3 regions of the Thiobacter subterraneus genome follow, and region 3 is predicted to be linked to each of the others. Evidence: predicted binding sites of a transcription regulator. Region 3 holds the regulator's gene; each other region holds the start of a gene.
The links. Region 3 encodes sigma-54, which starts transcription at its own class of promoters, with help from an activator protein. Its sites were predicted from a motif close to TGGCANGNAANCTGCTTT; they were not measured.
Positions count from the first base shown of each region.

Region 1: the regulator sigma-54 is predicted to act here: its motif matches at 6,777-6,794, upstream of glnA (glutamate--ammonia ligase).
Region 2: the regulator sigma-54 is predicted to act here: its motif matches at 2,885-2,902, upstream of ACZ42P_RS11950 (CmpA/NrtA family ABC transporter substrate-binding protein).

Region 1 covers NZ_AP042402.1:1,380,115-1,389,777, reverse strand. Annotated here, with positions in the region: gene ACZ42P_RS06965 (protein adenylyltransferase SelO) at 2-1,489, shown strand; gene ntrC (nitrogen regulation protein NR(I)) at 1,647-3,065, opposite strand; gene glnL (nitrogen regulation protein NR(II)) at 3,075-4,145, opposite strand; gene ACZ42P_RS06950 (DUF4124 domain-containing protein) at 4,192-4,641, opposite strand; gene ACZ42P_RS06945 (DUF4124 domain-containing protein) at 4,638-5,135, opposite strand; gene glnA (glutamate--ammonia ligase) at 5,308-6,717, opposite strand; gene ACZ42P_RS06935 (cation diffusion facilitator family transporter) at 6,864-8,051, opposite strand; gene ACZ42P_RS06930 (rhodanese-like domain-containing protein) at 8,124-8,573, shown strand; gene aroE (shikimate dehydrogenase) at 8,670-9,476, shown strand; gene mtgA (monofunctional biosynthetic peptidoglycan transglycosylase) at 9,485-9,663, shown strand, end outside.
Region 2 covers NZ_AP042402.1:2,425,165-2,434,827, forward strand. Annotated here, with positions in the region: gene ACZ42P_RS11940 (FHA domain-containing protein) at 1-707, opposite strand, end outside; gene ACZ42P_RS11945 (S1C family serine protease) at 695-1,984, opposite strand; gene ACZ42P_RS11950 (CmpA/NrtA family ABC transporter substrate-binding protein) at 3,099-4,265, shown strand; gene ntrB (nitrate ABC transporter permease) at 4,285-5,208, shown strand; gene ACZ42P_RS11960 (ABC transporter ATP-binding protein) at 5,212-6,006, shown strand; gene nirB (nitrite reductase large subunit NirB) at 6,020-8,458, shown strand; gene nirD (nitrite reductase small subunit NirD) at 8,459-8,767, shown strand; gene ACZ42P_RS11975 (nitrate reductase) at 8,752-9,663, shown strand, end outside.
Region 3 covers NZ_AP042402.1:1,523,011-1,532,673, forward strand. Annotated here, with positions in the region: gene ACZ42P_RS07630 (monovalent cation:proton antiporter family protein) at 1-1,152, opposite strand, end outside; gene ACZ42P_RS07635 (KpsF/GutQ family sugar-phosphate isomerase) at 1,213-2,205, shown strand; gene kdsC (3-deoxy-manno-octulosonate-8-phosphatase KdsC) at 2,214-2,771, shown strand; gene lptC (LPS export ABC transporter periplasmic protein LptC) at 2,768-3,343, shown strand; gene lptA (lipopolysaccharide transport periplasmic protein LptA) at 3,324-3,932, shown strand; gene lptB (LPS export ABC transporter ATP-binding protein) at 3,955-4,677, shown strand; gene ACZ42P_RS07660 (RNA polymerase factor sigma-54) at 4,839-6,278, shown strand; gene hpf (ribosome hibernation-promoting factor, HPF/YfiA family) at 6,293-6,613, shown strand; gene ACZ42P_RS07670 (PTS sugar transporter subunit IIA) at 6,635-7,096, shown strand; gene hprK (HPr(Ser) kinase/phosphatase) at 7,083-8,039, shown strand; gene rapZ (RNase adapter RapZ) at 8,039-8,875, shown strand; gene ACZ42P_RS07685 (NusG domain II-containing protein) at 8,875-9,249, shown strand; gene ACZ42P_RS07690 (Gx transporter family protein) at 9,255-9,663, shown strand, end outside.

The sequences.
Region 1 (9,663 bases), 140 kb from region 3:
CATGATCGAGTTTCCCTTCGACAACACCTATTTCCGCGAACTCCCCGGCTTTTACGTGGAATGGCAGCCGGAAACCGTGCCGCAGCCGGTGCTGGTGTTCCTGAATGCGCCGCTGGCCGAAGAGCTGGGGCTCGATCTCGGTGCCCTGGATTCCGCCACGCTGGCGGCGCTGTTTTCGGGCAATGCCCTGCCTCGCGGCGCACAACCCATCGCCCAGGCCTATGCCGGGCACCAGTTCGGCAGTTTTTCCCCGCAGCTGGGCGATGGCCGCGCGCTGCTCATCGGCGAGGTGATCGACCGCAACGGCCAACGCCGCGACATCGCCTTCAAGGGTTCCGGCCCGACGCCGTTTTCCCGCCGTGGCGACGGCAAGGCCGCCCTCGGCCCGATGCTGCGCGAGGTGCTGGTGGGGGAAGCCATGCATGCCCTGGGCATTCCCACCACCCGGGCCCTTGCGGTGGTGGCCACGGGCGAGCCGGTTTATCGCGAGCGCATCCTGCCGGGCGCGGTGCTCACCCGGGTCGCCGCGAGCCACCTCCGCGTGGGCACCTTCCAGTATTTCTGGGCCCATGGCACACCGGACCAGGTGCGGCGCCTCGCCGACTATGCCATCGCGCGTCATTATCCGGAACTCGCGACGCGGGACGACCGCCATTTCGCGTTCCTGGCCGCGGTGGCGGCGCGCCAGGCCGCGCTCATTGCACGCTGGATGCACGTGGGCTTCATCCATGGCGTGATGAACACGGACAACATGACCATCTCCGGCGAGACCATCGACTACGGACCCTGCGCCTTCATGGAGGCCTACGATCCCCAGGCGGTGTTCAGCTCCATCGACCACATGGGACGCTACGCCTACCGGGAGCAGCCGCCCATCGCCCGGTGGAATCTCGCGCGCTTCGCCGAGACCCTGCTGCCCCTCATCAGCGACGACGAAGGTCACGCCGTGGCCCAGGCCACCCGCGTGATCGACGACTTCGTGATGCACTACGAACGGCACTGGCTCGCCGGGCTGCGTGCCAAGCTCGGGCTGGCCAGCGAGGCGCCGGCCGACCGCATCCTGGGCGAAACCTGGCTCGACCTGCTCGAGGCGCAACGGGTGGATTTCACCCTGGCCTTCCGCTATCTCGCCGATGCCGCGGCAGGCGATGAGGCCCGCCTGCGGGCACTGTTCCCGGGTCAGCCGGCTCTGGACCGGTGGCTGGAACGCTGGCGCGCCCGCTGCGCCGCCGAAGATGCCGGACGCGACGCGCAGCAGGCGGCGGCCGAGCGCGCGGCGCGCATGCGGCGGGTGAATCCCTGGATCATTCCCCGCAACCACCGCGTGGAGGAGGCACTGGCCGCTGCCCAAGCGGGCGAGCTTGCCCCCTTCCGGCGCCTGCTCGAAGCCGTGCGTCACCCCTTCGACGAAGACCCCGCCCACGCGCCCTTCGCCGAACCTGCACCGGCGGAATTCATGGCGGGCTTCCGCACCTTCTGCGGCACCTGAGGGCTTGCCATGCCCCTTGCCCGCTGCGCGGGTTGCCCGATGACCGCCCGTTTGAGCCGGGACGCCGACTATAAAGTAAAGACCTGACCCCATCGCGGGTGGCCTAAAGTAAAGACCTGACCCCATCGCGGGTGGCCATACGAAGGACGCGGCGGCGTCAGCCGGGCGTCTTGTCCCCGGGGTGGTCGTCGATCCCCAGTTCCTGGAGCTTGCGGGTGAGGGTGTTGCGGCCGATGCCGAGCAGGTGGGCCGCCTCGATGCGCCGTCCTCCGGTGTGTTCCAGCGCCTTGAGCAGGCAGGCCTTCTCGAAGCGCGCGAGGAGCGCTTCCATGATGCCGGTTTCGCCGCGGGCAAAGAGCGCGGCCACTTCCCGCTCCAGACTGGCCACCCAGTCGGTGGCAGCTTCCGCCGCCGTCCCGCCGCGCAGTTCCGGCGGCAGGTCGGCGATCTCGATGGTCTGTGCGGGCGCCATCACCGTCAGCCAGTGGCAGACGTTTTCCAGCTGGCGCACGTTGCCGCTCCACTCCAGGGACTGGAGATGTTTCAGCGCGGCATCGGAGATTTTCTTCGGTTCCACGCCCAGCTCGCGCGCGCTCCTGGCGAGGAAGTGGCGCACCAGCAGCGGGATGTCTTGCCGCCGTTCGCGCAGGGGGGGCAGGCGCAGGCGGATGACGTTGAGGCGGTGGAACAGGTCTTCCCGGAACAACCCCTGTTTGACCCGCTGCTCCAGATTCTGGTGGGTGGCGGCGATCACGCGCACATTCACCTGGATGGGCTGGTGGCCGCCGACGCGGTAGAACTGCCCGTCGGAGAGCACGCGCAACAGCCGGGTCTGCAGTTCCGGCGGCATGTCGCCGATCTCGTCCAGGAACAGGGTGCCGCCGTCGGCCTGCTCGAAGCGGCCGCGGCGCATGGTCTGGGCGCCGGTGAAGGCCCCCCGTTCGTGGCCGAACAGCTCTGACTCCAGCAGGTCGCGGGGAATGGCCGCCATGTTGAGGGCGATGAAGGGCCGATCGCGCCGGGGACTGTGCCGGTGCAGGGCGCGGGCTACCAGCTCCTTGCCCGTGCCGGACTCGCCGGTGATGAGCACCGTGGCGTGGGACAGCGCCAGCCGGCCGATGGCGCGGAACACTTCCTGCATGGCGGGCGCCTGGCCGAGTATCTCGGGGACTGCTTCTTCGGCCGCGTCCGACTGCGCCCCGGCGCGGCTCTCCTCCAGGGCGCGGCGAATCAGCCCCACCGCCTGGTCCACGTCGAAGGGCTTGGGCAGGTATTCGAAGGCCCCGCCCTGGAAGGCCGCCACCGCGCTGTCCAGATCCGAGTAGGCGGTCATGATGATGACCGGCAGGGTCGGGTGGCGTGCCTTGATCGTGTGCAGCAGATCCAGCCCCGAGTCACCGGGCATGCGGATGTCCGTGACCACTACTTCGGGTGTGGTACGTTCCAGGGCGGCGAGGGCGGCACTGGCGCTTTCGAAGGTCTGGTGGGGAATGTGTTCCCGCGCCAGGGCCTTTTCCAGCACCCAGCGAATGGAACGGTCGTCGTCGATGATCCAGACGGATTTCTGCTCGGTCATGCCAGGGGCCTATTCCGGATGAACGTAGGGCAAAAGCACCGTGAAGCAGGTGTGCCCGGGGCGGCTTTCACAGTCGATGATGCCCTGGTGCTGGGCGACATAGGTCTGGGCGATGGTCAGCCCCAGGCCGGACCCGTCCGGCTTGGTGCTCACCAGGGGATAGAAAATTTTTTCCCGCATCTCTTCCGGAATGCCCGGACCGTTGTCGATGATCTGCAGTGCCACCGCCAGCCGGAAGGCGCGCTTGCCGATATGGACGCGGCGTGCCACCCGCGTGCGGAAAACGATCTCGCCGTCGCTGCCCACGGCCTCCAGAGCCTGCGCCGCATTGCGCGCAATGTTCAGCACCACCTGGATCAGCTGTTCCGGATCGGCCGTGAGTTCCGGCAGACTCACGTCGTAATCGCGGCGGATGACGATCCCTTCCGGCCGTTCGGCGAGCAGGATGCTGCGCACCCGCTCCAGCACTTCGTGGACGTTGACCAGCGTGAAACGGGGCGCACGGTTGGGCGCCAGCATGCGGTCCATGAGGGACTGCAGCCGGTCCGATTCCTTGATGATCACCTGGGTGTACTCGCGCAGGCTCGCCCGGGGCAGTTCGTGTTCCAGAAGCTGTGCGGCGCCGCGGATGCCGCCCAGGGGATTGCGGATCTCGTGGGCCAGGTTGCGCAGCAGCTCGCGGTTGAACGCCTGCTGGAAATAGACGCGTTCCTCGCGCGCGATTCTCAGGTGCGGGTCCAGGGGCTTGAATTCCAGCAGCAGACCCTGCGCCGGCTGGGCCAGCGGCGTGATGGTGCAGGTCACCCGATGGCGGTTGGCGGGGGTGGCCAGGGTAAGCTCGTGTTCGGTGTAGCTCGCGCCCTCCGTGAGGGCGGTTTCCAGGGCGTTCACGAGTCCACCCGTCTCCACGAAAGCCTGGGTCAAGGGTTGCCCGCGCAGGGTGCGCAGGCTCAGCTCGAACAGATTCTCCGCCGCCGGGTTCATGTAGGCGACGCGCAAATCGGCGTCGAGCAGCATCACGGCGGTGGCGAGCTGCTCCAGTCCGACGGAAGCGAAGGGGGATTCGGCCGGCACGGTCATGGCGGGGAAAAACGAAGCAATAAGCGGACCAGGGCGGTCCGAAGGCTCAGCGGGCGAGACCCAGCTCCCGGCGCAGGGCGGCGATGTTGCGCTCGTGCAGGGCCACGGCTTCACGCAGGCGCTTGAGGCGTTCCTGGGTTTTCTGCGGGTTGCCCGCTTCTTCGGGCAGGCGCGCGGCCTCGCCCTCCTGCAGGGCGCGGCGCGCCTCGGCCAGGGCCCGCTGTTCGCTGGCGAGCTCGTCCTCCAGGATCCGGCGCCGCAGGTCGTCCCGCTGGCGCTGGGTTTGCGCGTCCACCCGGGGGAAGTTGCCGGGGCCCGGGTTGGCGCGGTTGCGCGGCGCCGGCGTCGGTTCGCCGATGTCCAGCTTGGTGGCGCCCTTGCGGGGAATGTTGGTGTAGGTGACCCGACCGTTCTCGTCCACGAACTTGTAGATTTCCGCGCCTGCCGGCCCGGTCGCGGCCACGAGCAGGACGAGCGGGACCGCGCCCCACCTCATCGCGGGCGCGCCTCGGGCGTCGGCGGCGCGAGGGTCTGGCCGCGCCCTTCCAGATCGGCGAGCTGGGCCTTGAGATCATCCAGTTCCTTCTGCCGGCGGTCCACTTCTTCCTGCAGCCGCTTCATCTTTTCCTCGTAGGCGGCGACGTTACGGCCGCGCGTGCCATCCTTGCGCACGAACACTTCCGGCTTGTCCGCCCCTTCCTGGTAGGCCTGCTTGGCCTCGGCCAGCGCCTTTTCCGCTGCAGCGATGCGCTGGCGCAGGGCTTCAATTTGCTGCTCGCGCTCATTTGCGGCGGGCGCCCGTGTCGGGCGCGGTTCCACCTTGGGCGCCGGGACGGTGGAGATTTCCGGCAGCTCTACCTTCTGGCCGCCCTTGATGGGCTTGTTGGAGTAGGTCACGTGACCACGCTCGTCCACGTACTTGTAGATGTCCGCACGCGCCGGCAGCGCGGCGGCGAGGAGCAGGAGCATGAGCAGGTGGCGTTGGGACATGGGACGCTCCGCCAGTGAGGGCAATCCAGTGTATGACAGGCGCGTGGGGCTTGCAACGCAGGGGGCCGGCCCGGAATGAACGGGGCCATGAAAAAGGGCGGGACCCTGCCCGCCCTTGGATGCCGTAACCCGGAAAAGGTTGCCCTGCTCCCGCGCGGGAGCAGGACCCGCCTCACAGGGAATAGTACATGTCGAACTCGATGGGATGGGTGGTCATCCGCAGGCGGGTGACGTCCTCCATCTTGAGCTCGATGTAGGCATCGATGAAGTCGTTGCTGAACACGCCGCCACGGGTGAGGAACTCGCGGTCCTTGTCCAGCGCTTCCAGGGCCTGATCCAGGCTGTGGCAGACGGTGGGGATCCTGGCCGCTTCTTCCGGCGGCAGGTCGTAGAGGTTCTTGTCCGCCGGGTCCCCCGGATGGATCTTGTTCTGGATACCGTCCAGGCCCGCCATCATCATGGCCGCGAAGGCCAGATACGGGTTGGCCGTGGGATCGGGGAAGCGCACCTCGATGCGGCGACCCTTGGGGCTGGCCACATGGGGGATGCGGATCGAGGCGGAACGGTTCTTGGCCGAGTAGGCCAGCATCACGGGCGCTTCGAAGCCGGGCACCAGGCGTTTGTAGGAGTTGGTCGCCGGGTTGGTGATGGCGTTGAGGGCACGCGCGTGCTTGATGATGCCGCCGATGTAGTAGAGCGCCAGTTCGGACAGCCCCGCATAGCCATTGCCCGCGAACAGGTTCTGCCCGTCCTTCCACAGGGACTGGTGGCAGTGCATGCCGGAGCCGTTGTCGCCGACGATGGGCTTGGGCATGAAGGTGGCGGTCTTGCCGTACTGGTGCGCCACGTTGTGCACCACGTATTTGAGGATCTGCGTCCAGTCGGCGCGCTTGACCAGTGTGTTGAAACGGGTGCCGATTTCGCACTGGCCCGCCGTGGCCACCTCGTGGTGGTGCACCTCCACCGGCACGCCCATCTCCTCCAGCGCCAGGCACATGGCGGAACGGATGTCCTGCAGGGAATCCACCGGCGGCACCGGGAAGTAGCCGCCCTTGACCTTGGGCCGGTGGCCGATGTTGCCCGCCTCGGTCTGCTCCCCGGAGGACCAGGCCGCCTCCTCGGACTGGATCTTCACCGCGCAGCCGGACATGTCGTCATGCCAGGTCACGGAATCGAAGATGAAGAACTCGGGCTCGGGACCGAAATAGGCCGTGTCGGCGATGCCGGTGGACTTGAGGTAGGCCTCGGCGCGTTTGGCGATGGAGCGCGGGTCGCGGTCGTAGCCCTTCATGTCGGCAGGCTCGATCACGTCGCAGGTGAGGATGAGCGTGGGCTCTTCCATGAAGGGGTCCATGTTGGCGGTGTCCGGATCCGGCATGAGGATCATGTCGGACGCCTGGATGCCCTTCCAGCCGGCGATCGAGGAACCGTCGAAGGGATGGCCCGACTCGAACTTTTCCTCGTCGAAGGCAGAAACAGGCACGGAGACGTGCTGCTCCTTGCCGCGGGTATCGGTGAAACGCAGGTCAACGAAGCGCACCTCGTTGTCCTTGATCATCTTCATTACGTCGGCGACCGCCATGGTTTTCTCCTCAAAGCAATGGGAAGGGACAGGGTGTTTCCAACTCTCGGGCTGGCGCTAAAGCAGGAAGCGTGCCAAGGCGGAAAACGAAACAAGCCATTGTGCCACAAATGCCTGGGAACCGCCCTTTGCCGCGGTGTGCACCATCATGGTGCAAGCTCATCGGCCGATGCACCAATCTGGTGATGGGGCGCGTGGAGATGGATGGCCCGGAACAGGGGGTCGTCCTGCAGGGTCCTGATGCGGTCCTTGAGGCGTCCCATGCGTGCCGGGTCCGCGCAGAAGTCTTCCGGCAGCAGGATTTCCGCCTCCACCTGCCCGTCCAGGTAATGGAACTGGACCCGCCGGGGCTCGGGGAGGGTGTCCCCCAGGGCGGCCCGCAGGCGCGCCAGGAGCTCGTCCCGGGGCGGCAGATGGGCCGAGGGTTTGACCAGGGCATCGTCCTCCGGGTCCACGTGTACCATCACGTCCAGCACGTCGTGGTTTTCCAGCACCCGCTTGCGGGCCCGCTCGGCGATGTGGTGGCCTTCTGAGACGCTGATCCTCGGATCCACCAGCACGTGGGCGTCCACCAGGGCCTGGTCGCCCATGCGCCGCGTGCGCAGCTCGTGCAGCCCGCGCACGCCCGGGGTGTTTTCCAGGGTGGCGCGGATGGCCGCCACCTCCTCGTCGGAAAGCGCCGTGTCGATCAGCTCGGACAGGGCCTGGAAGGCCATTTTCCAGCCCATGCGCACGATCAGGAAGGCCACCAAGAGCGCCGCCACCAGGTCCAGGAAGCGGTACCCCAGCAGGTTGCCGGAAATGCCCACCACCACGACCAGCGAGGAGGCCGCATCGGAGCGGGAGTGCCAGGCATTGGCCACCAGCATTTGGGAACGCAGACGGCGCGCCACCGCCATCATGTAGCGGAACAGGGCTTCCTTGCCGATCAGGGTGAGCAGGGCGATGTAAAGGGTGGCCACGTGCACCGGCTGGATCGCTGCCGGGTCCTGCAGCCGGGTGCCCGCGCCCCACAGGAGCAGCACGCCCAGTCCCATGAGCATGACGCCCAGCGCCAGGGTGGCGGCTGTCTCGATGCGGGCATGCCCGTAGGGATGGTTTGCATCCGCGTCCCGGCTGCCGTGGCGGTTGGCGAACAGCACCAGGAAATCGGAGAGCAGGTCGGAGGCCGAGTGCAGGCCGTCCGCCATCAGGGCCTGGGAGCGGCCCAGATACCCCACCACGATCTGCAGGAGGGTGAGGATCAGATTGACCGCGACGCTTACCCAGGTCACCCGCTGGGTGGCGCGGTAGCGGTCCTCGGCACGGAGGGGGCGTGTCTCGGCGGCGGGCACGGGCTGTAGGGCAGGGGCGGGAAAAATCTGACTTATACTCAAACCGGCTGGGGAGTGACAAGGAAAACAACGATGACGCTGAGCGAAATCCTGGCCCGGGCCCAGGAACGGGCGCGGGTCGCCCACCTGCCCTACGAGGGGGCCCTGACCCCGGTGGAGGCCTGGCAGGTCCTGCAGCTTGCCCCCCATGCGCGCCTGGTGGATGTGCGCAGCCGCGCGGAGTGGGATCTGGTGGGCACCATTCCCGGCGCGGTGCAGATCGAGTGGCAGACCTATCCCGGCTGGCATCCCAATCCCCATTTCCTGCAGCAGCTCAAGCAGGCGGTGGACCGGGAATCCCTGGTCATGTTCATCTGCCGCAGCGGCGGCCGCTCCCACCGGGCGGCCGAGGCCGCCACGCGCGAGGGCTGGCTCGACTGCTACAACGTGCTGGAGGGGTTCGAGGGTGACCGCGACAAACTCACCCAGCAGCGCACCGTCAACGGCTGGAAAAAGGCGGGACTGCCCTGGGTGCAGAGCTGAAAGGCAGCAAGGCCGGGTTGCACGATGCAAGTTACAAGGGGGGGCGGGGGCGGCTAGAATTCGCGGCTTGCGACTCACCCTGAAACTCGACTCCAGATGACCGACCGCTACGCCGTCTTCGGCAACCCCATCGGCCACAGCCTGTCTCCCCGCATCCATGCCGCGTTTGCGCGCGCCACCGGTCAGGACATGGTCTATGAGGCGCGGCTTGCGCCCCTGGACGGCTTCGTCGCCGCCGTGGAGGCGTTCCGGGCCGAGGGAGGCAGGGGCGCCAACGTCACCGTGCCTTTCAAGGTGGAAGCCTTCCACTACGCCCGCACCCTCACCGAGCGCGCGCGCCTGGCCCAGGCAGTGAACACCCTCAAGTTCGAAGGGACGGAGATCCTGGGGGACAACACGGACGGGGTGGGGCTGGTGCGGGACATCATGGTCAACCTCAGAGAGCCCATGGCCGGGCGCCGGGTGCTGCTCCTGGGGGCAGGGGGTGCGGCCCGGGGGGTGGTGGGGCCCCTCCTCGCCGAGGGGCCGGCCGAGCTCTTCATCGCCAACCGCACACCGGAAAAGGGCGAAGCGCTGGCCGCCCAGTTCGCCGGACTGGGACGGGTGGCCGGTGGCGGTTTCGACGCCATCCCGGGGCGTTTCGACATCGTGATCAACGCCACTTCCACCGGCCTCAGTGATGACATGCCGCCCCTGCCGGCGACGGTGTTCGCCCCACAGGCGCTCGCCTATGAGATGATGTACGGACGGGTCACCCCCTTCATGAGCTTCGCCGCCGCCCACGGCGCGCGTGTGGCCGACGGACTGGGCATGCTGGTGGAGCAGGCGGCGGAAGCGTTCTTCTGGTGGCGGGGCGTGCGCCCCGCGACCCGGCCGGTGATCGACGCCCTGCGCCAGGGGTGAGGCTCGTGCTGAAGGCCCTCTGGCGCTGGCTGTGGCGCGTGCTGGCCCTCGTCCTGGCCGGCGTGCTTCTGCTGCAGCTGTGGTTCTTCGCCCACGTGTGGTGGTACGTGGATCACAATCCCGCCACCACGGCCTTCATGGAGCGGCGCCTGGCCGAACTGCAGGCGAAGATGGGCGAGGATGCGGC
Region 2 (9,663 bases), 900 kb from region 3:
GCCGCCGAGACCAGCACGGTTACCAGTTGGAAGATCACGTCCGCCGAGAGTCCCGCCGAAAACGCAAAGGCGTAGTACTGACCGAGGGTGTCCAGCGCGAAGAAGGTGACGACTGCCGCGCTGGCGATGGCCAGGTGCGGCACGAAGGAGGCATGGTGGGCGAAGCTGCGACTGGCCAGGGCCCACAGCCCCGCCCACACGGGAATCGCCACGGCGATGGACAGGGCCGCGAGGAGCAGCTGCTCCGGGCTCATCACTTGGGCACTGCTCTGATAGTGATCGAGGATGATCAGGGCGAGCGCCATGCCATAGGCCAGCGCCGCCCCTGCCCCCTGGGTGAGCCAGCGTGTGGCGCGCGTCAGGCCCAGGCTGTCGCGGCGCGCGGGCGGCACCCGGTAGTCGGCGCTGCGCAGGCGGATCAGGGTGTGACCCAGGCGCAGCAGGGTCTCGCTGCCCAGGGGCTGGCGCGTGATGCGGGTGAGCTGGGGCAGGACATAGGTGCCGTTGTCGCTGTTCAGGTCCACCACCACCGGCCGGCCTGCCTCGTCGAGCTCGATGCGGGCGTGGTCCGGTGACACGAATTCGTCGTCCAGGATGATGTCGTTGTGGTAGCCGCGCCCGATGGACACGGGAAAGCGCTCAAGGCGCAGGCGGCTGTGCACCCGCCCGGACCTGTCCAGCACCTCCGCCACCATCACCGTTTCCACGGCTTTCTCTCCTGGGCAAAACTTTCCAGGTAATGGCGAGCGAAGCGGCGCGCATTGTCAGCGCTGACCCCCGCCAGCACCAAGGTGGTGACCAGGCCCCGCGTGTTGTGGTCGAGGGTGGCGGCTCGCAGCACGGCATCGTAGAGGCCCGGCAGCTTCTTGTAGCGGCGCAGGCACAGGGCCGCCTTGAAATCCAGGCTGCCGTGGCGCACGAAGTCGGTGTGGCAGGCGAAGCGCGAGACGTCCTCCCGCTCCGCCGGAATCTTCTCGTAGGGCTGGTTGAACTGGGCCTGGTACAGGGCATAGAAGCGGAAGCGATTGATGTTGCGCCCCGCGACGAACACATGCTGGAAATGCACCATCCCTGTCTGCTGGGTGCGCGACAGGTAGATGTCGTCCTCGGACGAGCACTGTTGTGTGACCTGTTCATAGACATTGGCAGGGTCGCGTTCGGCATCGCCCCAGCAGCGCAGAAAAGGCGCCACGCGGCCCGGCACGCGGTAATCCCCGAGAGGGCTGGTGGCCAGCGGCTGCGCCAGCAGGCGCTCCATGTAGCGGGCCTGATTGGACAGCAGGTCACGCTGCAGCAGGGCCCGTGCGGCGTCCGGCTCCAGTGGTGCGACACGCGGCGTGCGCGCCAGCAGCTCGGCCACGTAGCGTGCCGGCACCAGAAAGCTCACCTGGTTGCCCGCGGTGGCCACGTTCACGCCCACCACCCGGCCATCGGCCAGCAGCGCGGGGCCGCCGCTCATGCCCGGATTGATGGAGCCGGTGAAATGGATCTTCTCGTAAAGGGAATGTTCCAGCAGGCCGTTGTAGGTGCCTTCCACGATGGTGAAACCGAGATCCAGGGGCGTGCCGATGGAATAGAGGCGCTCGCCGATGGCCACCGGCCCGGTGGCGAGTGTCAGGTGGCGCGGGAAGGCGATGTCCGTGGCCACCAGGGCCAGATCGTGCACCACGTCGAAATTGACCAGGCGCAGGGGCGCGAGCAGGCCGGTGGCAGTGAGCACCTCGCCGCGATAGAGCTCGGGCTTGTGGACGAGATCGGCGATGACGTGATAGTTGGTGACGATGAGACCGGTGGGTGTGACCACGAAGCCGGAACCCACGCCGGCCTTGGCCCCGGAGGAGGCTTCCAGGATGCGCACCTGCACCACGCGGTCCTGGTAGCGGCTGAAGATCTGCTGGCTTTGGGCCAGGGCCGAGTGGGCCCCAAACAGCCACCCGAGACAAAACAGGATGGCATGGATCGCGGCGTTGTTCAGGCAGGGCATGGGGCGATTCTACCCGGGCGTTCGACGCCGCGTCCAACCGGGGCACCGGCCGTGGGCATGACACGAAAACATCCCATCGGATCGGCCCTTCGCCTGCTGCCTGAATGGCGCGACGGGTCCGGCACGGCGCCGCAGGGGCTTGTGCCTACGCCCGCCCTGCGGGGATGCATCCACTGCCCGGCGCACGTTGAAGCCGTCTGCCGGCTCTCGCCCGAGCGCGCGCCACTTGGCCTGCGCATTGCCATGCCCGAGCATGGGCAGGCCGCGTCGCCGCCGCGCTTCCATCTCTGGCAAATCCCGTTTGTGTCGCTTGGTGATCATGGCCCCTCCCCGAATCATGCCTGATTCGACTAACGTGCGACCTCCTCAAAGCATGGTCATCCATTGGGGTGGTTATCAATAGGCCGGAAATCATCCTGCTCCAGACCGCTTCACCCACGTGCAATACGCTCGAACACATCGGCACACTGAATCAGTCGATGCCGTGCCCAGCAGCGATGTTCTCACTATCGGGCGACAAGGCCACCGTCCGATCAGCGGTCAAGGCGGGCGTTTCGGTTTATGTCGTCAATGGCTGCGACATCGCGCGTTTCGGGGAATACCAAGCAGTGAGGCATGGGCGCCACGGCCCAGCGCCAATTGTCGGAACGCAAGCTGAGCGAAAAGACCAAAGGCATCCTGATGAACATGCGCGTCATGGCCGAAGAGGCGGCGTAGGCCGCCCTGAGGAAACGGATACTGGAGAAATCGCTGCCACTGGTGCAAGTCGCCACCGACGTGGTCGAAATGGCCAAGCTCTTGCTCTGAAGCGGTGCAGCGGCAGCCCAATTTGCTCCGATACGGTGCATGCCTCCCCCCCCAAATAAATATATCCGGCCGATTTCAAAACGTTTCCCACCCTGGCACACCGCTTGCTTGGCCCGGCTTGACCGGAGAACCAACGGAGGTTCTTCCGCAGGACAACAGCGTCCGATCCACAGCCCTAAGGGCCGGCCAGAGGAGGTTTTGTTGCAAGATGAGAAATGAAGCCCACCGTCATACTTTCGTTTCAACCCATACTGCCGTGGACGTGACGCGTCGCGATTTCCTGCGTCTCGCCACGGGAGCCGCGCTCATGACCGCGTTACCACACGTCTGGGCCGCTGGCTCGGACAAGCCCGAGAAAGAAGAAGTGAAGATCGGCTTCATCCCGCTGACAGACTGCGCCTCCGTCGTCATCGCCTCGGTGATGGGCTTCGACAAGAAGTATGGCATCAAGATCGTGCCAACCAAGGAAGCGAGCTGGGCCGGCGTGCGTGACAAGCTGATCAATGGCGAGATCGACGCTGCGCATGTGCTCTATGGCCTGATCTACGGCGTCCAGCTTGGCATTGGCGGGCCCAAGAAGGACATGAACATCCTCATGACCATCAACAACAACGGTCAGGGCATCACCCTGTCGAGCCAGATGAAGGACAAAGGTGTCACCAATGGCGAATCGCTCGCCAGGCTGGTGGCGAAAAAGGAGAAGGTGTACGCCTTCGCCCAGACCTTCCCAACCGGCACCCACGCGATGTGGCTCTACTACTGGCTGGCTGCCTACGGCATCGATCCGCTCAAGGACGTCAAGACCATCGTCGTGCCGCCGCCGCAGATGGTGGCCAACATGCGCGTCGGCAACATGGACGGCTTCTGCGTCGGCGAGCCCTGGAACCAGCGCGCGATCATCGACAAGATCGGCTTCACTGTCGCCACCTCGCAGGACGTCTGGGTCGATCATCCGGAAAAGGTCGTCGGCACCACGGCGGAATGGGTCGCAAAGTATCCGAACACCGCGCGCGCCGTCATCATGGCCGTGCTCGAAGCCTCGATGTGGATCGACGCCTCCGCCGCCAACCGCAGCAAGACCGCCGAGATCATCGCCGCCAAGGCCTATGTCAACACCGACGTCGGGGTGATCCGCGGCCGCATGAGCGGCCAGTACGAAAACGGCTTGGGCAAGAGTTGGTTCGACAAGAACCACATGAAGTTCTACAACGACGGCGCGGTCAACTTCCCTTACCTCTCCGACGGCATGTGGTTCATGACCCAGCACAAGCGTTGGGGACTATTGAAAGAGCACCCGGACTATCTCGCCGTAGCGAAGAAGGTCAATCGCATCGACCTCTACAAGGAAGCGGCCAGCCAGCTCAAGGTGCCACTGCCCAGGAGCGAGGTGCGCGAATCGAAGCTGATCGACGGCGTGGTCTGGAACGGAAAGGATCCCAAGAAGTACGCCGACGGCTTCAAGGTCAAGGCATAACACGCACAAGGAGTATGTCATGACAGCAATTACCATCAATGCGATGAAAGTCGGCGACAGCCCGACGGCACAGCCGGCCAGCTGCCCATCTGGGGCCGCGGAACTGACCGCGCCACCGCCTCCGCCTCCTTCGCAATCCGGCCGGCCGAGCACCACGGAGCAGAACTCGGCGGCGTTGCGTGCCTTCTTCGCCGCCATCCTGCCGCCGCTCGTGGGTCTGCTGCTGCTCCTTGGCATCTGGCAACTGGCCACCATGAACGGTGGCAGCATCCCGACCCCCGGCAAAACCTGGGAGGCAGCGACAAAGCTCTTCGCCGACCCGTTCTACCGCAACGGCCCGAACGACCAGGGCATCGGCTGGAACATCCTTTCCTCGCTGCAGCGCGTCGCCGTCGGGTTCGGCTTCGCGGCACTGGTGGGCATCCCGGTTGGCTTCCTGCTCGGGCGTTTCGCCATGCTCTCGAGCATGGCAAACCCGATCATCAGCCTGCTGCGTCCCGTCTCGCCGCTCGCGTGGCTGCCGATCGGCCTGCTGGTCTTCAAGAAGGCCGACCCGGCCGCGACCTGGACGATTTTCATCTGCTCCATCTGGCCGATGATCATGAACACCGCCCAGGGCGTGGCGCGCGTGCCGCAGGACTACCTCAACGTCGCGCGCGTGCTCAACCTGTCCGAGTGGAAGATCGTCACCAAGATCCTCTTCCCCAGCGTGCTGCCCTACATGCTCACCGGCATCCGGCTGTCGATCGGCACGGCCTGGCTGGTGATCGTCGCGGCTGAGATGCTCACCGGAGGCGTCGGCATCGGCTTCTGGGTGTGGGACGAGTGGAACAACCTCAAAGTCGAGCACATCATCATTGCCATCTTCATCATTGGCATCGTCGGCCTGATCCTCGAACAAAGCCTGCTGCTGCTTGCCAAGCGGCTGCGTATGGAGGCCTGAATCATGGAAAAGTTCGTCCAGATCGAAAAAGTCGGCATGAGCTTCGATACCAGGAAGGGGAAGTTCATCGCCCTGCGCGACATCGACCTCAACATCCGGCAGGGCGAGTTCGTCTCCCTGATCGGCCACTCGGGCTGCGGCAAATCCACGCTGCTCAACCTGATCGCCGGCCTGACCACGCCGACCCACGGGGTGATACTCTGCGCCAACCGCGAGGTGGCCGGCCCCGGCCCCGAGCGCGCGGTGGTATTCCAAAACCATAGCCTGCTGCCTTGGCTCACCTGCTTCGAGAACGTCTATCTCGCCGTGGAGCGTGTTTTCGCCGCCAACGAGCCGAAGGCACGCCTCAGGGAGCGTACGACGAAAATGCTCGAAATGGTCGGCCTCGCCCACGCCCTGCACAAGTATCCGGGCGAGATTTCCGGCGGCATGAAGCAGCGCGTGGGGATCGCAAGAGCCCTGGCGATGGAGCCGAAGGTGCTCTTGATGGACGAACCCTTCGGCGCGCTCGATGCCCTCACCCGCGCCCGCCTCCAAGACGAGCTGATGAAGATCTGTGGCGCGACGCGGGCCACGGTGGTGATGGTCACCCACGACGTCGATGAGGCGGTTCTGCTCTCAGACCGCATCGTGATGATGACCAATGGTCCGGCCGCGACCATCGGCGAGATCCTGACGGTCGACCTGCCGCGCCCGCGCGAGCGCCTGAGCGTCGCCCATGACCAGAAATACATGGCATACCGCTCGGCGGTGATCGAGTTTCTCTACGCCAAGCAGTCCCATCCGCTGGCGGCCTGACGGAGAGAGAGCAATGAAGAAACAGAAACTGGTGATGGTCGGCAACGGCATGGCCGGCTGCCGTACCCTCGAAGAACTCTTGAAGCTCGCCCCAGACCTTTACGAAATCACGGTGTTTGGCGCCGAGCCGCATCCGAACTACAACCGCATCATGCTCTCGCCGGTGTTGGCAGGCGAAGCGAAATTCGAGGACATCGTCCTCAACGACATCGCCTGGTACCGCGACAATGGCATCGTCCTGCATCTCGGCAAGCAGGTCGTGAAGATCGACCGCAAGGCCCAGAAGGTGGTCGCCGCCGACGGCACCGAGGTCAGCTACGACAGGCTGCTGCTGGCCACCGGCTCGTCGCCCTTCATCCTGCCGGTGCCGGGCAAGGACCTGCCGGGCGTGCTCGCCTTCCGGGACATCGCCGATACCGAGGCGATGATCGAGGCCGCCAAGCATCACAGCCATGCCGTCGTGATCGGCGCCGGCCTGCTCGGGCTGGAAGCCGCCAACGGCCTCGCACTGCGCGGCATGGATGTGACCATCGTGCACCTGGCCGACTGGATCATGGAGCGCCAGCTCGACAAGACCGCCGCCGACCTGCTGCAAAAATCGCTCGAGGCCAAGGGGCTCAAATTCCTGCTCGGTAAGCAGACCAGCGAACTGGTGGCCGGAGAAAGCGGTCGCGTGGCCGCCGTTCGCTTCAACGACGGGACGAGCATCCCAGCCGATCTCGTGGTGATGGCTGTCGGCATTCGCCCGAACATCGCGCTTGCGCAAAGCGCAGGCCTCCATTGCCAGCGCGGCATCGTCGTCTCCGACACGATGCAAACCTACGACCCGAAGATCTATGCGGTGGGCGAATGCGTCGAACATCGCGGCGTGACATATGGTCTGGTCGCTCCGCTGTTCGACCAGGCCAAGGTTTGCGCAAACCACCTGGCGCGCATCGGCCTCGCCCGCTATACCGGCTCGGTGACCTCTACCAAACTCAAAGTCACGGGCATCGACGTATTTTCGGCCGGCAACTTTATGGGGGGTGAGGGCTGCGAGGACATCGTGCTCGCCGATCCCGCCGGCGGCATATACAAAAAGCTGGTCATCAAGAACGACAGGCTGGTCGGCGCCGTGCTCTACGGCGACACCGGCGACGGCACCTGGTATTTCCAGCTTTTGAAGGACCAGCAGAACATCGCCGACATTCGCGACCACCTGATGTTTGGCAGTCATCATGTCGGCGACGCGGGTCACGGCGGCCAGAACAAAGCCGCCGCGATGCCCGACAACGCCGAGGTTTGCGGCTGCAATGGCGTCTGCAAGGGCGACATTGTCAAGGCGATCAAGACCCACGGCCTGTTCACGCTGGAGGACGTGCGCAAGCACACCAAGGCATCGTCCTCCTGCGGCTCCTGCACCGGACTGGTCGAACAGATCCTGGCTTCCACCATCGGCGGCGCCTACCAGCCGGCCGACATCCACGACAGGCCGATTTGCGGTTGCACGGAACATTCACACGGCGTCGTGCGGGCCGCAATCCGCGAGAAGAAGCTGTTGTCAATCCCCGCCGTAATGCGTGAGCTCGGCTGGAAGACGCCCAACGGCTGCGCTACCTGCCGCCCAGCCCTCAACTATTACCTGATCTCCACCTGGCCGCACGAGGCCGAGGATGATCCGCAGTCCCGCTTCATCAACGAGCGTGCCCACGCCAACATCCAGAAGGACGGCACCTTCAGCGTCGTGCCGCGCATGTGGGGTGGCCTGACCACGCCGGCAGAACTGCGCGCGATCGCCGACGTGGCGGAAAAATACAGGGTGCCCACTGTCAAGATGACCGGCGGCGCACGCATTGATCTGCTGGGAATCCGCAAGGAGGATCTCCCCAAAGTTTGGGCCGATCTTGGCAAGGCCGGCCTCGTCTCGGGGCATGCCTACGGCAAGTCGATCCGCACGGTGAAAACCTGCGTCGGTGCCGAGCATTGCCGCTTCGGTACGCAGCGCTCGATGGACATGGGCGTCAAGCTGGAGAAGATGCTGTTCGGCATGTGGGCGCCGCATAAAGTGAAACTCGCGGTGTCCGGCTGCCCGCGCAACTGTGCCGAAGCGGGCATCAAGGACGTAGGCGTGATCGGGGTGGACTCGGGCTACGAGATTTATATCGCCGGCAATGGTGGCATCAAGACCGAGGTCGCCCAGTTTCTCTGCAAGGTGAAATCGGACGCCGAGGTACTCGAATTCGCTGGGGCCTTCCTGCAGCTCTACCGCGAGGAGGGCTGGTATTTGGAGCGCACGTGCCACTTCGTCGCCCGCGTCGGCCTGGACTACGTCAAGGCACAGGTCGTCGACAATGCCGCCCGCCGCACCGAGCTCTACGAGCGCCTGCTCTACGCCCTGCAGGGTTACGAAGACCCCTGGGCGGCGGCGGTGAAGCAGCAGCCAGCAGAATATATCGCATTGGAGGTGACCTGAATGAACGAGTGGAGAAAAGTCTGCCCCCTGGAAGAAATCCCCCGTCTCGGCAGCCGCCAGATAAACAGCGCAGGCGGCACGATCGCGGTGTTTCGCACCGCCGATGACGAAGTCTTTGCCCTGCATGACAGGTGCCCCCACAAAGGCGGCCCGCTGTCGCAAGGACTCGTGGCCGGCAAGGTTGTCACCTGCCCGCTTCACTCCTGGAAGATCCAGCTCGAAAACGGCGAGGCGGTCGTCCCGGACAAGGGCTGCGCGAAGGTCTATCCGACCAAGGTCGAAGGCGGGATGGTATGGATTGCACTCTGACCGAGACGCGCAGCGTCTGCTGCTACTGCGGGACCGGCTGCGGCGTCATCGTTCAGGCCGTCGGCGACAGGATCGTCGGCGTGCGGGGCGACCCCGATCATCCGGCCAATTTCGGCAAGCTCTGCTCCAAGGGCAACACGCTGCATCTGGCGGCCGTGCGTACGGGGCGGGCCACCGTACCGCTGCTGCGGGAAAGCCGCACCGCCCGGGCGGTGCCGACTTCCTGGGAAAACGCTCTGGAGGTCGCGGCCGAGCGTTTCGCCGCGATCATTCAGGAGCACGGCCCAGACGCCGTCGCCTTCTACGTCTCCGGCCAGCTCCTGACCGAGGACTACTACGTCTTCAACAAGCTGGCGCGCGCACTCGTCGGCACCAACAACATCGACTCCAACTCGCGCCTGTGCATGTCTTCGGCGGTTGCCGCCTACAAAGCGACATTGGGTAGCGACGCTGTACCCTGTTGTTACGAGGATATCGATCTGGCCGATCTGATCCTGATCGCCGGTTCCAACACCGCCTACACCCATCCCATCGTCTTCCGCCGCATCGAGGGCGCGCGTGAGAAGAATCCCGATCTCAAGATGATCGTCGTCGACCCGCGCCGCACCGACACCGCCGCGGCTGCAGACCTGCACCTGGCCATCGCGCCGGGCAGCGATGCCCTACTCTATTCGGCCATGCTCCATGTGCTGCTTTGGGAGGGGCTGATCGACAACGCCTTCATCAAGGAGCACACCTGCGGATTCAACGCATTGCGCGCCCAACTCGCCGAACTCACCCCCGGCGCTGTCGCCGCCGCCTGCGGCTTGAAGCCCGAGGAAATCGTTACCGCCGCGCGCATGTTCGGCCACGCGAAGGCCCCGCTCTCCTTCTGGTGCCAGGGTCTCAATCAGTCG
Region 3 (9,663 bases):
GCACAGCCGGCGCACCAGGGCGTCGCTGTGCTGGATCACCAGGGGCGCGGCGACCATGGACAAAAGCATCGCCGCCAGCACCACCTGGCCCACGCCGGCGGCGAGCAGCCCGTGCGCCGTGGCCAGGGCGAGCAACACCAGGCCGAATTCACCCGCCTGCGCGAGCGACAGCCCCACCCGCCAGGCATCGGCGGTGCTGGCGCCCATGAGTCGCGCAAGTCCCGCCACGATCGCCAGCTTGCCCAGCACCAGCGCCAGCGTGACGGCCAGCACCCAGCCCAGCTGGTGCATCACCTGGGCGGGGTCGAGCTGCATGCCCATGGTGATGAAGAACAGGCCCAGCAGCACGTCGCGGAACGGTTTGATGTCCGCCTCCACCTGGTAGCGGTATTCCGTCTCGGAGATGAGCACGCCGGCCAAAAACGCGCCCAGCGCCAGGGAAAGATCGGCACGCTCCGTGAGCCAGGCCAGTCCCAGGGTGACCAGGAACACGTTGAGCATGAACAGCTCCGGGGTCTTGCGCGCGGCCACCAGACCGAACCAGGGGCGCATCAGGCGCTGGCCGAAGAACAGGATGAGGGCCAGCGCCAGCGCCGCCTTGAGCACCGCGGCGGCGAGGGTCATGGCGAGCGCATCGTCGCCGCGCGCGAGTGCGGGAATGAGGATCAAAAGCGGCACCACGGCCAGATCCTGGAACAGCAGCACCCCGACGATCTGCTGGCCGTGGCGCGACTGCAGCTCGTAGCGCTCGGCGAGCAGGCGGCTGACGATGGCGGTGGAAGACATGGCAAGGATGCCGCCCAGCACCAGTCCCCCGCGCCAGTCGATCCCAAGCGCGAGGGCGATCGCCAGCACCGCAAGGGTGGTCACCCCCACCTGCAGCCCGCCCAGACCGAACACCACGTTGCGCATGGTCTTGAGCTGCGCCAGGCTGAATTCCAGGCCGATGCTGAACATCAGGAACACCACGCCGAATTCGGCGAGATAACGGGACTCCGCCGTGTCCGGCACGAGTCCCCAGGCGTGGGGGCCGATGGCCACCCCTGCCGCCATGTAGCCCAAAAGCGAAGGCAGTCTCAAGGTGCGCAGCAACGCCACGATGAGCACCGCCGCGGCGAGCAGGATGAGGACGAGTTCCAGCGTGTCGTGCATGGTTGCGGCCGAGTATAACAAGCGCCGCCTGCCGGGCGGCCGCTGCTATACTTGCGCCCCATGTCATTCGATGCGCTCAAACATGCCCGGCCCCAGGCCCTGGAGCTGGCGCGCGAGGTGCTCACCATCGAGGCCCAGGCGGTGGCCGCCCTGGCCGAGCGGCTGGACGACCGCTTTCTCGCGGCGGTGGATCTGGTGCTCAATTGCCGCGGCCGGGTCGTGGTGAGCGGCATGGGCAAGTCCGGCCACATCGCGCGCAAGATCGCCTCCACCCTGGCCAGCACCGGCACGCCCGCCTTCTTCGTGCATCCGGGGGAGGCGAGTCACGGCGATCTGGGCATGATCACCCGCGACGACGTGGTGATCGCCCTGTCCAACTCGGGCGAAAGTCCCGAGCTGCTCACCATCGTACCCCTGATCAAGCGCACCGGCGCCCGGCTCATCAGCATGACCGGGCGGCCCCAGTCCACCCTGGCGCGGGAGGCGGACGTGCATCTGGACGCCAGCGTGGCGCGCGAGGCCTGCCCGCTGGGATTGGCACCCACCGCCAGCACCACGGCGGCGCTCGCCCTGGGCGATGCCCTGGCGGTGGCCCTGCTCGACGCACGGGGCTTCGGCCCCGAGGATTTCGCCCGCTCCCACCCCGGCGGGGCGCTGGGCCGGCGGCTGCTGGTGCACGTCTCGGACGTGATGCGCAAAGACGAGGCCCTGCCGCGGGTGCGACCGGAAGCCAGCCTGCGCGATGCCCTGCTGGAGATGACCCGCAAGGGCATGGGCATGACTGCGGTGGTGGACGCCGACGACCGTGTGGTGGGCATCTACACCGATGGTGACCTGCGGCGCAGCCTGGACCGCGGCTGCGACATCCACACCACCCGCATCGCGGAGGTGATGACCGCCAACCCGCGCACCATCGCCCCGGAGCGTCTGGCCGCCGAGGCGGTGGAGCGCATGCAGGCCCACAACATCTACAGCCTGTTGGTGGTGGATGGCGCGGGCCGTCTCATCGGCGCGCTCTCCATGCACGACCTGATGCGCGCCGGTGTCGTGTGAGCCCTGCCATGACCCGCCATCCGCCCGCCAACGTGCTTTCCCTGGACGACGTGAACCTGCGCGCCAAGCAGTTGCGCCTGGTCATCTTCGACGTGGACGGGGTTCTCACCGACGGCTCCCTGTATCTCACGGACGACGGTCAGGAGATCAAGGCCTTCTTCTCCCTGGACGGTCACGGCATGAAGATGCTCAAGCGTTCCGGGGTGGAGCTCGCCATCATCACTGCGCGCAATTCCCAGCTCATGGTGCACCGGGCACGCAATCTGGGCATCACCCATCTCTACCAGGGCGCGGAGGACAAGCTGGAAGCCTACCAGCACCTGCTCGGCGAACTGGACATCGCGCCCGAGCACATCGCCTACATGGGCGATGACGTGGTGGATCTGCCGGTGATGCGCCGCTGCGGCCTGGCCATCACGGTGCCCGGCGCCCCGGACATCGTCAAGCAATACGCCCACTACATCACCACTCTGCCCGGTGGCCGCGGCGCGGCGCGCGAAGTGTGCGAACTCATCATGCGCGCCCAGGGCACCTGGGAGGCGCAGCTCGCCCCCTACCTCAAATGAACCGCGATCTCGCCGCTTGGGCAGCCCTGGGCCTGTTGGGGCTGTTCGCGGCCCTCACCTACTGGCTGGCGCAGGTGGTGGAGCCGCCACCGCCCAAGCGCGATGGCAGCACCCGGCATGATCCGGATTTCATCGTGGAGAACTTCAGCGCGGTACGGCTGGGCGAGGACGGCAAGCCGCGCTTCACCCTGGCCGCGGTGAAGATGACCCATTATCCGGATACCGAGACCAGCGAGCTGGAACGGCCCCATTTCACGCGGTTCAGCCCCACCGCCCCGCCGCTGCATGCCCTCGCGCAAAGGGGGACGGTCAGCCGCGACGGCGAGGAGGTCCACCTGCGCGATCACGTGCGCATCATCCGTGAAGCCCAGGGCGACCGCAGCGAGCTCACCCTCACCACGTCCTACCTGCACATCCAGCCGGAAAAGGAGCTGGCCGTGACGGACCAGCCGGTGACCATCACCGATGCGCATACCCAGATCACCGGCGTTGGCTTAAAATTGAACGCCAAGACCCGCCATTTCCAAATCCTCTCCCGCGTGAAAGTCCACTATGCGAAACCCCGCCGCTGAGGCCAGGCCCGCCTCGGCCCGCCTCGCCATCCTTGCGCTGGTCGTCTGCCTGGGCCTCGCGCCGGGCGCCCGTGGCGAGAAAGCGGACCGGGACAAGCCCATCAACCTGGAGGCGGACACCATGGAAGTGGACGATGCCGCCAAGGTGGCCACCTACACCGGCAATGTGCGCCTGTCCCAGGGCACGCTGCTCATCCTGGCCGACAAGCTGATAGTGCGGCAGGACGCCCAGGGCTTCACCAGCGCCACCGCCCTGGGCAATCCCGCAAGCTTCCGGCAGAAGCGGGATGGCGTGGACGAATACATCGAAGGCTGGGCCCAGCGCATCGAATACGACGGCCGACGGGACCGCGTGGAGCTGTTCACCAACGCGCGCGTCAAGCGCGGCCAGGACGAGGTGCGCGGCAGCTACATCTCCTATGACGCCCGAACCGAGTTTTACCAGGTGAAGGGCGGGCCGGAGGCGGTGAGCGAGACCAATCCCAAGGGCCGGGTGCGCGCCGTGATCCAGCCCAAATCCCGCACCCCCACACCGCCGCCGGCGGACGGGCTCGAGCTGCGTCCGGCGGACACGCCGCGCCAGCCCTAGGCCTGCACGCGGCCGGCCCGCCATGAGCACGCTGGAAGTCGTTGGCCTGCGCAAGCGCTACAAGGCGCGCACGGTGGTGAAGGATGTCTCCCTCACCGTGCACAGCGGCGACGTGGTGGGGCTTTTGGGGCCCAATGGCGCCGGCAAGACCACCAGCTTTTACATGATGGTGGGGCTCACCCCCCTGGATGAAGGCAGGATCCTGCTCGACGGCCAGGACCTGAGCCGTCTGCCCATCCACCGGCGCGCCCTCCTGGGGCTGTCCTATCTGCCCCAGGAGGCCTCCGTCTTCCGCAGGCTCACCGTGGAGGAAAATATCCGCGCCATCCTGGAGCTGCAGCCCCTCACACCCTCCGAAATCGACACCCAGCTCACCCTGCTGCTCACCGAGCTCAACATCGACCACCTGCGCCAAGCCCCCGCCGCCAGTCTGTCGGGGGGCGAACGGCGCCGGGTGGAAATCGGCCGGGCCCTGGCCACGCGCCCCCGCTTCATTCTGCTCGACGAGCCCTTCGCCGGGGTCGATCCCATCGCCGTGCTGGACATCCAGAAGATCATCCGCTTTTTGTCCCAGCGGGGCATCGGCGTGCTGATCACCGACCACAACGTCCGGGAAACCCTGGGTATCTGCGACCGGGCCTACATCATCAACGAGGGCTCGGTGCTCGCCAGCGGACAGCCGGATGAAATTGTTTATAATGAGGCGGTGCGACGGGTGTATCTCGGCGAGCACTTTCGCCTCTGAGCCCGAACCTCCCCTTTACCCGGAATGCATCGCTGCCGGTTCTGACGCAGCCGGCCTGAAGGAGCATTCGGGCTCGGGCCCCCGCAGGCGGCGCCCGCGCGGAGCAGTCCGGTCGGCGGCCAGCCGACTACGCATTCGGCACGGAGCCGGGCCAGTCCCCTATGAAACACAGTCTGCAGCTCAAGCTTTCCCAGCAGCTGACGCTCACGCCGCAACTGCAGCAGTCCATTCGTCTGCTGCAGCTCTCCACGCTGGAGCTCAATCAGGAACTGGAAGCCATCCTGCAGGAAAACCCCCTGCTGGAGCGCTACGACCTGGAAGGCGAGGAGGAAGGAGGCGCCCCGCTCCCCGAGGGCTTCGCGACCACGCTGCCCACGCCCGCCGCCGACGAGACCGCCGGCGAGACCGAGCGTGAGCCGGAAATCAGCGAGGCGCCGGAAAGCCTGTGGGACCAGGATATTCCCACCGGTCCCCGCGGCGAGGACGAGGAAGGCGATTTCCCCCAGTTGGCCGCCGGCGCGGAGACCCTGCGTGAACATCTGCTGTGGCAGCTCAACCTGCTCACCGTCTCGGAGCGGGACAGAAGCCTGATCGCCCTGCTCATCGACGCCCTGGACGAGGACGGCTATCTCAAGCAGCCCCTGAACGAGATCGCAGAGATGCTGCCGCCGGAGCTGGAGGTGGATCCGCTGGAGCTCACCGCCGCCCTCAAGCACCTGCAGAACATGGACCCGGTGGGGGTGGGCGCGCGCGATCTGTCGGAATGCCTGGCCCTGCAGCTGGAGAAGGGCGAGGCGCCGGAGCCGGCCCGAAGCCTTGCCCTCACCATCGTGCGGGAACACCTGGACCTGCTGGCGGCGCGCGATTTCAACAGGCTGAAGAAACTGCTGCAATGTTCGGATGAGGCGCTGCGCGAGGCGCACGAGCTGATCACTCACCTCAATCCGCGCCCGGGCGCGGCCTTCGGCCGCGACGAGACCCGCTACGTGGTGCATGACGTGGAGGTGCGCAAGATCAAGGGCCGCTGGGTGGTGCGTCTCAATCCGGAGGCGATGCCCAGACTGCGCATCAACCGGGTCTATGCCGACATCCTGCGCCGCAGCCGCAACGGGGCCAGCAAGGAACTCGCCGGCCAGCTGCAGGAAGCGCGCTGGCTGATCCGGAACGTGCAGCAGCGCTTCGACACCATCCTGCGCGTCTCCCAGGCCATCGTGGACCGCCAGCGCCATTTCCTGGAACACGGCGACGTGGCCATGCGGCCGCTGGTGCTGCGCGAGATCGCCGAGGCGGTGGGTTTGCACGAATCCACCGTGTCGCGCGTCACCACGCAGAAATACATGCTCACGCCGCGGGGCATCTTCGAGCTCAAGTATTTCTTCGGCAGCCACGTCGCCACCGAGTCGGGCGGCGCCTGTTCCGCCACCGCCATCCGCGCGCTGATCAGGCAGCTGGTGGCCGCGGAGGACCGCAGGCACCCCCTGTCCGATGCCCAGATCGCCGACATCCTGTCCAAGCAGGGCATCATCGTGGCGCGCCGGACCATTGCCAAGTATCGCGAATCGCTGCAGATTCCGCCGGTCAGTCTTCGCAAGTCCTTCTAACAGGAGCGCCCATCATGAATCTCACCGTCACCGGTCATCACGTGGATGTCACCCCCGCGATTCGCGACTACGTCAAAAGCAAGCTGGAACGCATCACGCGCCACTTCGACCACGTGATCGACGTGAACGTGATCCTGTCCGTGGAAAAGCTGGTCCAGAAGGCGGAAGCCACCATCCACGTGAGCGGCCGCGATCTCTTCGCCGAAAGCCAGGACGCGGACATGTATGCCGCCATCGACGCCCTCGCCGACAAGCTCGACCGCCAGGTGCTCAAGCACAAGGAGAAGAACGGCGGACACGGCCGCGAGGCGCTCAAGCGCCAGGCCGCGGAATAGCCTGTCCCGGCCACCCCGGCCATGAGCCTGCTGCCCGAACTGCTCGCCCCGGAACGCATCCTGCTGGACGTTCCCGCCGCGAGCAAGGAGGCCCTCTACGAGGAAGTGGGGCGGCGTCTTGCCGAGACCCTGCAGGTTCCCGCCAAAACCATCACCGCCAGCCTGCTCGCCCGGGAGAAGCTGGGTTCCACCGGTCTGGGGCAGGGCGTGGCCATCCCCCATGGCCGCATCAAGGGCCTGAAGCGGGCCGCCGGCTGCTTCGTGCGGCCGCGCGACCCCATCCCCTTCGGCGCCCCCGACGGGCTGCCCGTGAACCTGGTGTTCGTGCTCCTGGTGCCCGAGCAGGCCACCGAGCTGCACCTGCAAATCCTCTCGGAACTGGCGAGTCTGCTCGGGGACCCGGCTTTTCGCGACCGGCTCGCCCGGCTCACCGATCCCGTCGCCATCCATCACCTGTTCACCCACCCCCATGCCCCAGATTAGTGTCACACGGCTGTTCGAGGACATGCGCGCCAAGCTGCAGCTCGCCTGGGTGGCGGGCATGACCGGCGGCGACCGCGTGCTCACCAGCGAAACCGTTTCCAAGCCTTCGCTCGCCCTGATCGGCCATCTCAACTTCGTGCACCCCAACCGGGTGCAGGTGCTGGGTTGCGCGGAAATGGACTATCTCGCCCGGCTGGACGAGGCGGGCCTCAGGCAGGCCATCGACAACCTGTTTTCCACCGAACTCGCGGCGGTGATCGTGGCCAACGGCATCGCCGTGCCCCAGCCCCTGCTGGATGCCGCCAACCGCACGGAAACGCCGCTGTTCACCACCCCCCAGGAAAGCCCGCGCCTGATGCAGCTTTTGCAGCACTATCTGGCCAAGGTGCTGGCGGAGTTCGTCACGCTGCACGGCGTGTTCATGGAAGTGATGGGCATCGGCGTGCTCATCACGGGCGAATCGGCCATCGGCAAGAGCGAGCTGGCGCTGGAACTCATCAGCCGCGGCCATCGCCTGATCGCCGACGACGTGGTGGAGATCTACCAGACCTCGCCGGATACCCTGGAAGGCCGCTGTCCCTCGCTGCTGCAGGACTTCATCGAGGTGCGCGGACTGGGCATCCTCAACATCCGCGCCCTGTTCGGCGAAGTGGCGGTGAAACCGAAAAAGACGCTGCGTTTCATCGTCCACCTGGAACAGCCGCAGGACATCCACACCGCAGGCTATGACCGGCTGCAGATGCAGCAGGAAGTGCAGGAGATCCTGGGCGTGGCGATCCCCAAGGCGCGCCTGCCGGTGGCGGCCGGGCGCAACATCGCGGTGCTGGTGGAAGTGGCGGTGCGCAGCCACATCCTGCAGCTGCGCGGCATCGACAGCAGCCAGCAGTTCCTGGAACGCCACGACCGCTTCCTGCGCGCGGGAGACGATGAGGAGGAACGCTGATGCAGGTGATCCTGGTCAGCGGTCTGTCCGGCTCGGGCAAGAGCATCGTCCTCAACGTGCTGGAAGACGCCGGCTATTACTGCGTGGACAACCTGCCGGTGGAGTTTTTGCCGTCCCTCATCGAGCTGCTCAACGAGGAAGGCCGCAGCCAGGTGGCCATCAGCGTCGATGCCCGCACCGGCCACACGCTGTCCGAGCTGCCGCAGCAGGTGCGCACCCTGCGCCACCAGGGCATCGACGTGCGCGTGCTGTTCCTGGAGGCGAACACCGAAACCCTGGTCAAGCGCTACAGTGAGACCCGCCGCCGCCATCCCCTCTCGGACGGCAGGCGCACCCTGCCGGAATGCGTGGAAGCCGAGCGGGAGGCGCTGGCGGAAATCGGCGAGCTGGGCCATCACATCGACACCAGCGAACTTTCGCCCAACACCCTGCGCAACTGGGTGAAGGATTTCCTGGCGCTGGACCGCTCCCGCATCACCCTCCTGTTCGAATCCTTCGGCTTCAAGCACGGCCTGCCGCTGGATGCGGATTTCGTGTTCGACGTGCGCTGCGTGCCCAACCCCTACTACGATCCCCGCCTGCGCCCCCTGACGGGGCTGGATGCGCCCGTGATCGAATTCCTCGAGCAGCAGGAGGCCGCCATCGGCATGCTGGCCGACATCCGCTATTTCATCGAGAAATGGCTGCCGGCCTTCGTGCGCGACAACCGCGCCTATCTCACCGTGGCCATCGGCTGCACCGGCGGCCAGCATCGTTCCGTGTATTTCGCGGAACGGCTGGCGGAGCGCTTCCGCAATGACTACCAGGTGCTGGTGCGCCACCGGGGGCTGGCCTGATGAAGGTGCTGGCCCACCTGCGTCCGGGGGATGGGCTCACCCTGGCAGCGGGAATCCTGCTGGTGGCGGGGCTCGCCGCGACCGCCCTGCCTGGCGACGTGCCCCGGCGCGCCATCGTGCGTGCCGGCGGGCAGGTGGTGGCGGAAGTGGGGCTCGACACTCCGCGCCGGATCCTGGCCCGGGGTCCGCTGGGCGTGAGCGTGATCGAGATCGAGCCGGGACGCGCGCGCGTGGCGGCCGACCCGGGGCCGCGCCAATACTGCGTGAAGCAGGGTTGGCTGAGCCGCGCCGGCGATGCCGCCTTCTGCCTGCCCAACCAGGTGAGCGTGGAGCTCGCCGGTGCGACGCGGCGCTTCGATTCCCTCACCTATTAGCCGCCATGCGCCTCACCCTGCCCGTCACCGAGGAAGACCGGCGCATTGCCTGGCTGGCCGGACTGGCCCTGGGACTCACCCTGGCCGAGAACGCGGTTCCCTCGCCCCTGCCCGGGGTCAAGCCGGGCCTGGCCAACATCGTCACGCTGGTAGTGCTCGAGCGCTTCGGCTGGCGGGTGGCCGCCTGGGTGTCGCTGTTGCGGGTGGTGGCCGGCGGCATGCTGCTGGGCACCTTCCTCTCCCCCGGTTTCGTGCTGAGCCTGGCCGGTGCGCTGGCCGCGCTGGTGGCGCTCGCGGCCACACGGGGGCTGCCCACCGCCTGGTTCGGTCCCGTCACCCACAGCGTGGTGGCGGCGCTGGCCCACGTGGCCGCCCAGCTCGCGGTGGTGTATCTGTGGCTCATTCCCCATGCCG